Regions from separate parts of the Pseudomonas lundensis genome, predicted to be linked through region 2. Evidence: predicted binding sites of a transcription regulator. Region 2 holds the regulator's gene; each other region holds the start of a gene.

Region 1 (4,824 bases), 700 kb from region 2:
TGTAGTCACGCAAGCCTTCGTCCGGTAACTGGCGAGCCAGTAGCTGGGCGGCCCCGCGGATACCGCCCAAGGGGTTCTTGATTTCGTGGGCCAGCCCGCGCACCAGCATTTTGCTGGTCTCTTGCTTGGACAGCTGGGCTTCTTCTTTGGTGATGCGCAGCAAGCGGTCACGCGGATGCACTTCGAGCAGTAGCAGCGTGGTGCCTGCGCTCAGGATCGGCGTAACGGCGTAGTCCACGGTCAGGGTTTGACCGGTGAGCGAGGTCAGCATGGCTTCACGCTTGGTGAACGGGTGTGCCTGTTCAACGGCCTGGCGCAATGAATGCAGGGCTTCGGTGGATTCGGTGAACAGTTCGCTGATGAATTGCCCATGACTGCGTTGACCGCTGATGGCCAGTAGCATCTCGGCTGCGGGGTTCATGTACTCAAGGCGCAAGTCGGCATTGAGCAGCAGGGTCGCTGTGGTCAGGTTGTCGAGTAGCAGTCGGTGCAAGGCATCACTGATGGTCATGGGCCGATCCCGGATTACGTGCGCGGGTTACACGCTGAGACGAGGAAAATGCAAAAACCAAACCAAGGCTCCGAAAAGAAGCGCGATTCGCCAGAAATAAGGCGTTACAGGTGGTTTATTGGGCGAAAACGAAGGCTTCACGCGGCGAGTCGAACCAAAGTGGACCGCAGGGCTTCAAAAAACGGTTATCTATGCACCAATATAGTGCAATTTTTGGTGAAAGCATTCAGTTCGCCTGCACAGGGTCGGCTCAGGGCGTGAAGAGCGCTAAATCAAGCGCGCGCGTTGCAGGTGAAATGTCGCGTCAGCACTGCGTTGCACCTCGGTGTTGCCGTGCAGAATGCGCGCGGCGAGGCGGTGTTCTCCCCGGTCAACGTTATCCAGCTTTATCTCGCGTGAGCGGCCGGGAACACCGTAGGGCGTGCCGTCCAGTACTAACTGGAGGCGGTGCCCCGCTCGAAGCGGCGGCTCGACCCGCACCTGAACGCTGAACGTCCCGTTGTTGGCCCTCAGGGCTTGACCTTCGGGCAGGCCGCTGACTTCCAGCACGGTGTACCTGAAGAGCACCGGCGGGCTTTCACGCTCGGGTAATAACGCCTGCGGATTGGTCTGCGGGTCTATTGCCCGTGCCGGGAGCCGATTGAGGGGTGTCAGCACCACCGGCGCGCTGAGCACATGGCGGCTGGGCGTGTCGGTGTAGTGGGGTGTGCCGCCCTCGTCGATGTATGTGTAAGGTTGCGCAGCACCGGGCACGGCGATCAGCCCAAGGGTCAGCAGCACAAAACTATGCATGGCGGGCTCAGTCGGGTTTGGAGAGCGGCAGGCCTGTGGCGCCCGCGTAAAAAACGATCAGTTCCACGGGCGTGTTGCCGCTGGTTCCGCGGTGAGGCACGTTCACCACCTCAGGCAGCACCTGACCGGGCTTGAGCCGGGTGTGTTTGCCGTCGCGGGTTTCTACGAGCAGTTCGCCGGAAATCAGATACGCCGCATTGGGCATTGGGTGGGTGTGCCAGTTGAGGGTGGTTTTGGCGGGAATGGTAATTTTCAACACGCTTAATTCTGGCCGCCCCTCGGGGTACGCCTCGTAGCGCGTCCCTTCCCAGGCGTGTGCGGTTTTAAGGAGCGGTTCGGTCTGTACGGCGGTTGAGGTCTGCGCACAGCCCGTCAGGCTCAGGCAGGCAGTGATGAACAGGGAGGAGGGGATAAGACGTGAGCGCACCATCAGCGAATCCTTGCGTGGTTTTAAAGCCGTGATTGAGTGGACTCACGCTACGCAGAACGGCGGGGACTGGCTGTCGGTCAGGAGAGATCTGCCGTGCAAGCCGGGGCTGGAATCGGTGTAAGAACGAGTAAAAAAAAACCTCCCGAAGGAGGTTTTTTATTCACGCGGCCAGCGCCGGTGTCACGGGATTAGCAGCTGTAGTACAGCTCGTATTCCAGTGGGTGTACGAAGGTGCGTACTTTGATTTCTTCTTCGCTTTTCAGGGCGATGTAAGCGTCGATGAAATCGTCGCTGAACACGCCGCCTTTGGTCAGGAACGCACGGCCCTTGTCCAGTTCTTCCAGCGCTTCTTTCAAGCTGCCGCACACCTGCGGGATTTCTTTCGCCTCTTCAGGCGGCAGGTCGTACAGGTTTTTGTCGGCGGCGTCGCCCGGGTGGATCTTGTTCTGGATACCGTCCAGACCCGCCATCATCAGTGCTGCGAAGCACAGGTATGGGTTGGCTGCCGGGTCCGGGAAACGGGCTTCGATACGGCGAGCCTTGGGGCTGGACACGTAAGGAATACGGATCGAGGCAGAACGGTTGCGTGCCGAGTAGGCCAGCATCACCGGCGCTTCGAAGCCTGGCACCAGACGCTTGTAGGAGTTGGTCGACGGGTTGGTGAAGCCGTTCAGGGCCTTACCGTGCTTGATGATGCCGCCGATGAAGTACAGAGCGGTGTCGGACAGACCGGCATAGCCTTCGCCAGCGAAGGTGTTCTTGCCTTCTTTGGAGATGGACATGTGCACGTGCATGCCTGAACCGTTGTCGCCGTACAGCGGCTTGGGCATGAAGGTCGCGGTGCGGCCGTAAGCGTCAGCCACGTTGTGTACGCAGTACTTCAGGGTCTGAACTTCGTCAGCCTTTTTCACCAGGGTGTTGAACTGCACGCCGATTTCGTTCTGGCCAGCCGTTGCCACTTCGTGGTGATGAACTTCGATGACCAGGCCCATTTCTTCCATGGCGTTGCACATGGAGGTACGGATTTCGTGGTCGTGGTCGAACGGTGGAACCGGGAAGTAGCCGCCCTTGATGCCTGGACGGTGGCCACGGTTGCCGCCTTCAACGTCCTGGTCGGACATCCACGAACCTTGTTCGGAGTAGATCTTGAACATGGAGCCGGAGATGTCGGACTTGAATTTCACTTCGTCGAAGATGAAGAACTCAGGCTCCGGACCAACGAATACGGTGTCGCCGATACCGGTGGACTTCAGGTATTCCTCGGCACGGTTGGCGATCGCACGCGGGTCGCGGTCATAGCCTTGCATGGTCGAAGGTTCGATGATGTCGCACACCAGGATCAGCGTTGGCTGCTCGGTGAACGGGTCCAGGACCGCTGTGCTGTCGTCTGGCAGCAGGATCATGTCGGAAGCTTCGATGCCTTTCCAGCCAGCGATGGAGGAGCCGTCGAACATCTTGCCGTCGGTGAAGAAGTTTTCATCGAGCGCATCACGGGCCGGCATGGTCACGTGGTGCTGAGTACCTTTGGTGTCCGTGAAGCGCAGATCAATCCACTTGACGTCATGATCTTTGATGAGTTGAACCGACTTCGACATATGTCCTCCGGGGTGGCTTCGGGCGGGTAAGTAGTGGTGCGCCCTTAGTAATGTGCTTGATGCCGGCGCGAATACTCTGCCAAGGCAACCTGCCTCACAAGGGAGCAAATTGCATGCCAGTGCCCTGACTTGGGTGTAATGCGCCAAACTCAGGCAGGTAAGCGGTGCAGCCTACCGATTCGTGCCTGTTATCGCACTCAAATGAAGCGAAAACCCGCCCTTTTGCTCTATTTTGGTGCGGCCAAAACCGTTTGTACGATAACTGGTTAAACCTTGAGCAATTTCCGCTATAATCCGCGCCCCCCTTTTTTGGCAGGCTGCTCGCGCGCTGTTTTCATGAAACTAATCGTTAAAGTCTTCCCCGAGATCACTATCAAGAGCCGCCCGGTTCGGATGCGTTTTGTCCGTCAATTGGCCAAAAACATCCGTACCGTGCTCCGCGATCTGGACCCGGCTGTGGTAGTGAGCGGTGTGTGGGACAACATCGAGCTGCAAACGCGTGTGAGCGACCCCAAAGCCCTGAAAGAGATGACCGAACGCCTGAGCTGCATGCCGGGCATCGCGCATTTTCTGCAGGTGGATGAGTACCCGTTGGGCGACTTCGACGACATCGTCGAGAAGTGCAAACTGCACTTCGGCGACTCGCTGGCCGGCAAGGTCTTTTCGGTGCGCTGCAAGCGCGCGGGCAAGCACCCGTTTTCCTCGATGGACGTCGAGAAATATGTGGGCAGCAAGCTGCGTCGTGAGTGCGGTGCGGCCGGAATCTCGCTGAAAAACCCGGAAATCGAAGTCCGGATCGAAATTCGCGACCAACGGTTGTTTGTGATTCACAACCAGCACGACAGCATTGGCGGCTACCCGCTGGGCGCGCTGGAACAGACGCTGGTGCTGATGTCCGGTGGTTTCGACTCTACCGTCGCGGCTTACCAGATCATGCGCCGCGGCCTGATGAGCCATTTTTGCTTCTTCAACCTCGGCGGCCGTGCCCATGAACTGGGCGTGATGGAAGTCGCGCACTATATATGGAAGAAGTACGGCAGCTCGCAGCGGGTGCTGTTTGTCAGCGTGCCGTTCGAAGAAGTGCTGGGCGAAATTCTCGGCAAAGTCGATAACAGTCATATGGGCGTCATTTTGAAGCGTATGATGTTGCGCGCTGCGTCCCGTATTGCGGACCGGCTCGATATCGACGCACTGGTGACGGGCGAGGCGATCTCGCAGGTGTCCAGCCAGACGCTGCCCAACCTGTCCGTGATCGACTGCGTGACCGACAAACTGGTCTTGCGCCCGCTGATCGCCAGCCACAAGCAGGACATCATCGATTTGGCGACTGAGATCGGCACTGCCGACTTCGCCAAACACATGCCTGAATATTGCGGGGTGATTTCGGTCAACCCCAAGACCCACGCCAAACGTCCGCGCGTGGAGTACGAAGAACAACAGTTTGATATGGCCGTGCTTGAGCGTGCGCTTGAGCGGGCCAAACTGGTGCCGATTGA
Region 2 (4,824 bases):
TGATCAACGACGGCAACACCACTGAAGGCGAGAAAATCGTCTACGACACGGTCAAGCAAGTGGCCAACGCCGGTCGCGCCAACGGTAGCAGCGTGACTGCTCCTCGTCCGCGCATCGACATGGTGATCCAGCCGAAGAAAAAAACTGACGCGAAGGCCAAGTAATGGCAACTCTTAAAGCCCAGCATTTGGCTAAAAGCTACAAGAGCCGTCAGGTGGTGCGCGATGTCAGCCTGTCGATCGACAGCGGGCAGATCGTGGGCCTGCTCGGCCCTAACGGCGCCGGCAAGACCACCTGCTTTTACATGATTGTGGGCCTGGTGCAGGCTGACCAGGGTCGCGTGCTGATCGACGACCTGGATGTCAGCCACCAACCCATGCACGGCCGCGCACGCGCCGGTATCGGTTATCTGCCGCAGGAAGCCTCCATTTTCCGCAAGCTCTCGGTCGCCGATAACATCATGGCGATTCTTGAGACACGCAAGGAGCTCGACAAAGCAGGTCGTCGCAAGGAGCTGGAAAGCCTGTTGCAGGAATTCCACATCAACCACATCCGCGACAACCTGGGCATGAGCCTGTCGGGTGGCGAGCGCCGCCGGGTGGAAATCGCCCGCGCACTGGCTACCGCCCCCAAGTTCATTCTGCTCGATGAACCCTTTGCCGGTGTTGACCCCATCTCCGTGGGCGACATCAAGCAGATCATTCACCACCTCAAGGCCAAAGGCATTGGCGTGCTGATCACCGATCACAACGTTCGTGAAACACTCGATATTTGCGAAACTGCCTACATCGTAAATGACGGACAACTGATTGCTGAAGGCGACGCTGAAACGATTCTGGCCAACAAATTGGTGAGAGAAGTGTATCTGGGCAATGAGTTCCGCTTGTAAGCCCTTACGCTTGTACATGCCTTGAAGGTGTTTTCAATTTTGCTCCGGCCAGCCTGACGAATTGTAAACGCCTCTAGGCAAACGCTACGGTTTCAGGCATATAATTTGCTTATGTTTGGCGCTCACGCGCCCTTGTAGTGGATGGCGCCATGCGCGCCGGCGAATAAGGTGTTAAGCCCCTGCCATGAAACCATCGCTAGTCCTGAGAATGGGCCAGCAGCTGACAATGACACCTCAGCTGCAACAAGCCATACGCCTGCTCCAATTGTCGACCCTGGACCTGCAACAGGAAATCCAGGAGGCCCTGGAATCCAACCCGATGCTCGAACGCCAGGAAGAAGGCGAAGACTTCGACAATTCGGACCCCTTGGCCGACAACATCGAGCAAAAACCCGCCAGCGAAATTCAAGAACCCTCCTATCAACAGGAGTCCGCAACCACTGTGGATAACCTGGAGGAAGGTGAATGGAACGATCGCATTCCCAACGAGCTGCCCGTCGATACGGCCTGGGAAGACGTTTACCAGACCAGTGCCAGCAGCCTGCCCAGCAACGACGATGACGAGTGGGATTTCACTACACGCACGTCGGCCGGTGAAAGCCTGCAAAGCCATTTACTCTGGCAGTTGAATCTGGCGCCCATGTCGGACACCGACCGGCTCATTGGCGTGACCCTCATCGACTGCATTAACACGCAGGGCTACCTCGACGAAACCCTCGAAGAAATTCTCGAAGCCTTTGACCCGGAACTGGACATTGAGCTCGATGAAATCGAAGCCGTCCTGCACCGTATCCAGCAATTCGAACCGGCCGGCATCGGCGCACGCAATCTGGGCGAATGCCTGTTGTTGCAGCTGCGCCAATTGCCTGCAACTACGCCTTGGCTCGACGACGCCAAGCGGTTGGTAACGGACCACATCGATCTGCTGGGCGCCCGCGACTACAGCCAGCTGATGCGCCGCATGAAGCTCAAGGAAGACGAGCTGCGCCAGGTCATCGAGCTGGTACAAAGCCTTAATCCGCGTCCAGGTTCGCAAATCGAGTCCACTGAGCCTGAATACGTTGTACCGGACGTCATCGTACGCAAGGACAACGAACGCTGGCTGGTAGAACTCAATCAGGAATCGGTACCGCGCCTGCGGGTCAATGCCCAATACGCGGGTTTCGTGCGACGCGCCGACACCAGTGCCGATAACACCTTCATGCGCAACCAGCTGCAAGAAGCGCGCTGGTTCATCAAAAGCCTGCAAAGCCGCAACGAAACCCTGATGAAAGTGGCGACACAAATTGTCGAACATCAGCGCGGGTTTCTGGAATACGGCGATGAAGCCATGAAGCCGCTTGTGTTGCATGACATTGCAGAAGCCGTCGGCATGCACGAATCGACCATTTCACGGGTAACCACCCAGAAATTCATGCATACCCCGCGCGGTATCTATGAACTCAAGTACTTTTTCTCCAGCCATGTAAGCACCTCCGAAGGCGGTGAATGCTCGTCCACGGCGATCCGCGCGATCATCAAAAAACTGGTCGCAGCTGAAAATCAGAAAAAGCCGTTGAGTGACAGTAAGATCGCTGGTTTACTGGAGGCACAAGGTATTCAGGTAGCCCGTCGCACGGTCGCCAAGTACCGCGAATCCCTTGGGATTGCGCCGTCTAGCGAGCGTAAGCGTTTGATGTAAGCAACGGGCCACTGCGTTTCAGTGGCAGGCTTGCCAGCCTGCCGCTTTATGTAATGGCATCGAAGGAGAAACTATATGCAAGTCAACATCAGTGGACAGCATCTGGAAGTGACCGAACCGCTGCGCACTTACATCGGCGAAAAACTGGACCGGCTGGAGCGTCACTTCGACAAAATCACTAACGTGAGTGTGATTCTTACCGTAGAAAAGCTGCTCCACAAAATCGAAGCGACCCTGCACATACCCGTAGGGCCAGGGGAAGTTGTCGCAAATGCTGAGCATACCGACATGTATGCCGCTATTGACCTGCTCGCCGACAAGCTTGATCGCCAACTGAAAAAGCAAAAGGAAAAGACCCTCAGCCAGCTGCAAGGCGCGACCGGTCGTTAAAACCCCATACCCATGATTCGACTTGAAAACATCCTGACCCCCGGCCGTTCCCACGTGAACGTGCCGGGCGGCAGCAAAAAGAAAGCCCTTGAATACATTGCCAACCTGATCAGCCGAGAAGTGCCTGGTCTCGACATGCAGGATGTTTATGAAAGTCTGATTGCCCGTGAAAAACTGGGTTCAACCGGTTTTGGTAACGGCATTGCAATCCCCCACTGTCGCCTCAAAGGCTGCGAGGCGCCTGTGAGCGCCCTGCTCCACCTTGACGCCCCTATAGATTTCGACGCCATCGATGGCGCGCCGGTCGACCTGTTGTTCGTATTGCTGGTGCCAGAAGCGGCCACCGATGCACACCTGGAACTGCTCAGGCAGATCGCCAGCATGCTCGATCGCAAAGACGTGCGGGAAAAACTGCGCAGTGCACAAAGCAACGAAGCGCTGTATCAGGTTGTTCTGGACGTACAGAACGGTCATTAATCATGCGCTTAGTCATTGTCAGCGGACGCTCCGGCTCCGGTAAAAGCACCGCCCTCGCCGTCCTCGAAGACAACGGTTTCTATTGCATCGACAACCTGCCCGCAGGCTTGCTTCCCGAGCTGGCCGAGCGTGCGTTGATTCACACTGAACTCGCACAGCCGCTGGTGGCGGTCTCGATTGATGCGCGTAACTTGCCCAGCCATTTATCGCGCTTTCCACAATTGCTCGAAGAAGTGCGCAACCGTCATATTCAGTGTGACGTGTTGTACCTGGACGCAGACGAAGAAACCCTGCTCAAGCGCTTCTCCGAGACCCGCCGCAGGCACCCGCTGAGCAGCGCCAGTCGCTCGCTGGCAGAAGCCATCCGCGATGAAACAAAACTGCTTGGCCCCATCGTTGATCTGGCAGACCTCACGATCAACACGACCAACCTGAACCTCTACCAACTGCGCGACACCATCAAGTTGCGCCTGCTGAACAAACCCGAACCCGGTACGGCCTTTCTGGTGGAGTCGTTTGGCTTCAAGCGCGGGATGCCGGTGGATGCCGATCTGGTCTTTGATGTGCGCTGCCTGCCCAACCCGTACTGGAAACCCGAGTTGCGTGAGCAATCGGGGCTTGATCAACCGGTGGCCGATTATTTGGCCGCCCAGCCAGATGTTGAAGAGATGTTCCAGGACATTTCCAGCTACCTGCTTAAATGGCTGCCGCGTTTTGCCGCGAGCAATCGTGCTTATGTGACCATCGGTATCGGTTGCACCGGCGGGCATCACCGCTCTGTATACCTCACCGAACGACTGGGCAAGTGCCTGCAAGAAACCCTGAAAAACGTCCAGGTTCGCCACCGCGACCTTACTTGAAAGGATCTACCCCGCGATGCCTGCTCTGGAAATCGAAATCATCAACAAATTGGGCTTGCACGCTCGGGCATCTGCCAAGTTCGTCGGGGTAGCAGGTCGGTTTCCTTGTCAGGTGCGAGCAGGCCGTACGCCGGAGTCCATGGTCGATGGCAAAAGCATCATGGCCATGATGATGCTTGCCGCGGGCAAAGGTACGACCATTCATTTAAAGACCGAAGGCGAACAGGAGCAGGAAGCCATGGATGCACTGGTGGCCCTGATCAATAACTTCTTTGATGAAGGTGAATAACGGCTACCGCGAGGTTGCCGAGGGCGTGATTGAGAGCTCACAGACCCAGGCTTGCTGCGCAATCCTTCGCCGCCTCGTACCTACCGAGACAGCGAACCTGACTGCGCCGCATGGCTCTACCCCAGCGCAGTGTCCATGACCATCATCACGCAGAACCCGATGCAGAGCCCAACGCTCGCCAGTTTTTCGTGACCGTTACGCCGCGATTCCGGAATCACCTCTTGCGTCACCACAAGCA
Region 3 (4,824 bases), 440 kb from region 2:
GTGCCGCTACGGGCATTGATCACCACTTGATCGCCCTTGCGCACCACAGCCGCTTGCTCCAGGTGCGTCAGGGTCAGCACCTGATCGGTGACCATGGGCCGCAGGAGTTTTTGCCCGACTACCAGTTCCACGGCGGTCATGTAACCCTGCGTGATCAGGCCCACGTCGCGCTCGCGCAACACCACATCGTCATCGCTGATGATCGTGCCGCGTTTGAGGGGGTGGAGCACGGTCACCACCTCGCGAAATAACTTTACCTGTGCCGGGACAAAAATGGTCCAGGGCGAGCTACCCTCACAGCGCACACGCACCGTCACGCGGCCCATGGGTTGCGCCGGGCTTTCGAGGGTGGCTGTCAATTCCTTGTCGCACTGAGCGAGGCGCAAGCGCGGATCAAGGTTATTGACCTGAATCTCGTAGCGGCCTTCTATCTGACCAGTGGCAAGGTAGTCTTCGACGGTGAATTCAAGAAAGCCTTGGGTCACGCCGATAAGCTGTGTAGGAGAAGTAAATCCATCTGCGTATGACTGTGTGCCCACGCTTATCAGGCAGACAGCCGCAAGCATACTTGCACAGCGAAGGCGCAGCGTCTGAAGGATCGGCCGGTGGCAAGAAATTGTCGTTTTTGCATTCATGGCGGATAAATAGCAAAGCCCGTGCCGTTTACCGGGCGATGTGCGTCGCAACTTAAAGTTTCTAAGGGGAACCGTGTATGGCTGGGGTGATGGATTCGGTTAACCAGCGCACACAACTGGTCGGGCAGAACCGCCTGGAACTGTTGTTGTTTCGCCTGGATGGGCCACAGCTGTACGGGATTAACGTGTTCAAGGTGCGCGAGGTGCTGCAATGCCCCAAGCTGACCGTGATGCCCAAATCCCATCCTGTGGTGTGCGGTGTTGCGAGTATTCGGGGGGCGACCATTCCGATTCTGGATTTGGCCATGGCCACCGGTTCAGGCGCGCTGAAAGATCAAAGCAGCCCGTTTGTGATTATCACGGAGTACAACACCAAGACTCAGGGGTTTCTCGTGGGCGCGGTCGAGCGCATCGTCAACATGAACTGGGAAGAGATCCATCCGCCGCCCAAAGGCACGGGGCGTGACCACTACCTGACGGCGGTGACACGGCTGGACAATCAACTGGTCGAAATCATCGACGTTGAAAAAATCCTGTCAGAGGTTTCGCCGTCATCGGAAAGCATTTCCCACGGGGTGGTCGATGTCGACACCCACACCAAGGCCGTGTCGTTGCGGGTGCTGACGGTCGATGACTCGTCAGTGGCGCGCAAGCAGGTGTCACGTTGCCTGCAAACGGTGGGCGTGGAAGTGGTCTCGCTTAATGATGGTCGCCAGGCGCTGGAATATCTGCGCAAACTGGTGGACGAGGGCAAGGACCCGTCAGAAGAGTTTCTGATGATGATCTCGGACATCGAGATGCCGGAAATGGACGGTTACACCCTGACGTCTGAAATCCGTAGCGATCCGCGCATGCAAAATTTACACATCATTCTGCACACTTCGCTGTCCGGGGTATTCAATCAGGCGATGGTCAAGAAAGTCGGCGCCAATGACTTTCTGGCAAAATTCCGCCCTGATGACCTGGCATCCCGGGTCGTCGACCGGATCAAAGAAGCAGATCACAGCTAAGGACGCAGTCCTTGGCGGTCAACACGATTTATAGAGGCAGGATCATTTGTCTACGGCTAATTTGGATTTTGAGCAGTTCCGGGTTTTCCTGGAAAAAGCCTGTGGCATTTTGCTAGGGGAGAACAAGCAGTACCTTGTTTCCAGCCGACTGAACAAGCTGATGGAACAGCAAGGTATCAAATCACTGGGTGAGCTGATTCAGCGCATCCAGAGCCAGCCCCGCAGCGGGCTGCGTGAGCAGGTGGTCGATGCGATGACCACCAACGAAACCCTGTGGTTTCGCGATACCTACCCCTTTGAAGTGCTGAAAAACAAAGTCCTGCCTGAGTTGACCAAGGCCCATCCGGGGCAACGTTTACGCATCTGGTCGGCCGCCTGCTCTTCGGGGCAGGAACCGTATTCGCTGTCGATGGCCATCGATGAGTTTGAGCGCAGCAACCTCGGGCAATTGAAAGCGGGGGTGCAAATTGTTGCCACCGACCTGTCCAGCCTGATGCTCAACAACTGCAAGACCGGCGAGTACGACAGCCTGGCGATCGGCCGCGGTTTGTCCCAGGAGCGCTTGCAGCGTTACTTCGAGCCTAAAGGGCCGGGGCGCTGGATGGTCAAGGCGCCGATCAAGAGCCGTGTGGAGTTTCGCTCGTTCAACCTGCTGGACAGTTACGCCGGGTTGGGCAAGTTCGACATGGTGTTCTGCCGCAACGTGCTGATCTATTTCTCGGCAGAGGTCAAAAAAGACATCCTGTTGCGCATTCACAGCACCTTGAAGCCGGGCGGCTATTTATTCCTGGGCGCCTCCGAAGCGCTCAACGGGTTGCCGGATCACTACCAGATGATCCAGTGCAGCCCGGGGATCATCTACCAGGCCAAGTAATCCTAACGGGAGCCCACAAGGCTCCCGTTTTTTATGGCGCTGCGGGGCGGCGGTGCGAGTGTCCCGTGCAACAAAGCGGCAGAAAAGCGGCAGTCGGCGGTCAGTGATTGCCGCTTTTCTGGCATTGCCGCGCCCCAGCCCCCGGCAAAGCCTTGAAATACGGGCATGTGAATATTGGCACGGGGTTTGCTCTATCCAGAGCAAGAAGGACCTGAACCACATGTTCAGGTCAGCCCACAAAGGTTTTTCGACATGAGCATCAGCTTCGATAAAGCGCTCGGTATCCATGAGCAAGCCCTGGGTTTTCGCGCCCAGCGCGCTGAAGTCCTGGCCAATAACATCGCCAACGCCGACACCCCGAACTACAAGGCTCGGGATCTGGATTTTGCTTCTGTGCTCGCTGCACAGAATGACAAGAACAAGAACGGCAGCTTTGCCTTGAACATGACCAACAGTCGCCACATCGAAGCCCAGGGCTTGAGCAGCGGCGATGAATCGCTGTTGTACCGCACGCCGATGCAGCCCTCCATCGACCAAAACACGGTCGACGCTCAGCTCGAACAATCGAATTACGCAGAGAACGCGGTCAACTTCCAGGCCAGCTTCACCCTGCTCAACAGTAAATTCAAAGGGCTGGTGTCAGCCCTGCGCGGAGAGTAATCCATGTCTCTAGCCAGTGTTTTCAATATTGCCGGTAGCGGCATGAGTGCTCAGACCACGCGCCTGAACACCGTGGCCAGTAACATTGCCAACGCCGAAACCGTGTCGTCGAGCATCGACCAGACTTACCGCGCACGGCACCCGGTGTTTGCCACCATGTTTCAAGGTGCGCAAAACGGCACAGGCGATTCGCTGTTCCAGAATCAGGATGCCGCCGGGCAGGGCGTACAAGTACTGGGCGTGGTCGAAGACCAGAGCAACCTCGAAGCCCGCTACGAACCGAACCATCCTTCTGCCGACGCCAAGGGGTATGTGTACTACCCCAACGTCAACGTGGTTGAAGAAATGGCTGACATGATTTCCGCCAGTCGTTCGTTCCAGACCAACGCAGAAATGATGAACACCGCCAAAACCATGATGCAGAAGGTCCTGACCCTCGGTCAGTGATAAGGAACGACGCAAATGAGTGTGACCGATTCCGTCAGCAACAAGACCCTTAATCAGGTGCTGGCCAACTCCTCTCAGGCCAAGGCCACGGACACCAGCCTTGCGGCTGCTTCCAAGGCCGTGGCGGGCAACAGCAAGGCATTGGGCAAAGATGCGTTCATGCAATTGCTGGTCACCCAGTTGAAAAACCAGAACCCGCTGGACCCGCAGGACAACACCGCATTCGTTGCGCAGTTGGCCCAGTTCAGCAGCCTGGAAGGCATCACGTCCCTGAACGAATCGGTGACGGCCATCACCGGCGGCTTGCAATCCTCGCAGGCGCTGCAGGCTTCGTCGCTGGTAGGGCGTTCCGTGATCGTGCAAACCGGTGAAGCCTTGGTGGACCCTGCCAGCGAGAAGCCGTTCAACGGCACCGTGGTGGTCAAAGATGCTAACTCCTCACCCACCATCAAGATCACCGATGCCGATGGCGTTGTGGTCCGAACCCTCGAAATGGGCGCCCAGAAAGCGGGCAATGTCGATTTCACCTGGGACGGCAAAAACGATGACGGTGAACTGATGCCCAAGGGCAACTACACCTTCACCGCGTCGACAAAAACTGACACCGGAACCACGGCCCTCACCACGTACCTGCCCGCCACTGTCAACAGTGTGACGCTGAGCAAGACGGGGGGGGAAGTGATGCTCAATCTCGCAGGCCTGGGCAGCATTGGCATGTCCAAAGTCCAGACCATTGGCCTCTAAGCCGACTCATACGCCTTAAGGAGTGCAACATGTCTTTCAATATCGGCCTTAGCGGCCTCTATGCGGCCAGCAAGCAACTCGACGTGACCGGCAACAACATCGCCAACGTCGCCACATCCGGCTTCAAATCGTCCCGTGCCGAGTTCTCGGACATTTACTCGGCCAGCAAGCTGGGCATTGGCAGCAAAACCATCGGCAGCGGTGTGAACCTGGCCAACGTCTCGCAGAACTTTGGTCAGGGCGCTATCAACAACACGGGCAACCTGTTGGACATGGGCATCCAGGGCAACGGTTTTTTTGTGCTGAGCGACAACGGCTCCCTGAGCTATACCCGTGCCGGTACGTTCAAGGCCGATAAAGACGGCTTCGTGACCAACACCGACGGGACCGCGCGCTTGCAAGGCTATGGCGTTGACGCCAACGGCAAGATCGTCAACGGCGTACTGACCGACCT

Evidence for each region. The regulator sigma-54, encoded in region 2, starts transcription at its own class of promoters, with help from an activator protein. The targets are predictions, from matches to a motif close to ANTGGCATNNANNTTGCTNT.
Region 1: the regulator sigma-54 is predicted to act here: its motif matches at 3,430-3,449, upstream of glnA (glutamate--ammonia ligase).
Region 3: the regulator sigma-54 is predicted to act here: its motif matches at 2,693-2,712, upstream of flgB (flagellar basal body rod protein FlgB).

Annotation. Positions count from the first base shown of each region.
Region 1 covers NZ_CP062158.2:4,636,914-4,641,737, reverse strand. The annotation lists gene glnL (nitrogen regulation protein NR(II)) at 1-511, opposite strand, end outside; gene IF654_RS21605 (DUF4124 domain-containing protein) at 779-1,303, opposite strand; gene IF654_RS21600 (cupin domain-containing protein) at 1,311-1,733, opposite strand; gene glnA (glutamate--ammonia ligase) at 1,922-3,328, opposite strand; gene thiI (tRNA uracil 4-sulfurtransferase ThiI) at 3,665-4,824, shown strand, end outside.
Region 2 covers NZ_CP062158.2:3,938,916-3,943,739, forward strand. The annotation lists gene lptA (lipopolysaccharide transport periplasmic protein LptA) at 1-164, shown strand, start outside; gene lptB (LPS export ABC transporter ATP-binding protein) at 164-889, shown strand; gene IF654_RS18580 (RNA polymerase factor sigma-54) at 1,074-2,570, shown strand; gene hpf (ribosome hibernation-promoting factor, HPF/YfiA family) at 2,646-2,960, shown strand; gene ptsN (PTS IIA-like nitrogen regulatory protein PtsN) at 2,973-3,437, shown strand; gene rapZ (RNase adapter RapZ) at 3,440-4,297, shown strand; gene IF654_RS18600 (HPr family phosphocarrier protein) at 4,314-4,586, shown strand; gene IF654_RS18605 (ZIP family metal transporter) at 4,703-4,824, opposite strand, start outside.
Region 3 covers NZ_CP062158.2:3,494,687-3,499,510, reverse strand. The annotation lists gene flgA (flagellar basal body P-ring formation chaperone FlgA) at 1-635, opposite strand, end outside; gene IF654_RS16465 (chemotaxis protein CheV) at 713-1,645, shown strand; gene cheR (protein-glutamate O-methyltransferase CheR) at 1,692-2,519, shown strand; gene flgB (flagellar basal body rod protein FlgB) at 2,772-3,179, shown strand; gene flgC (flagellar basal body rod protein FlgC) at 3,183-3,626, shown strand; gene flgD (flagellar hook assembly protein FlgD) at 3,642-4,370, shown strand; gene flgE (flagellar hook protein FlgE) at 4,400-4,824, shown strand, end outside.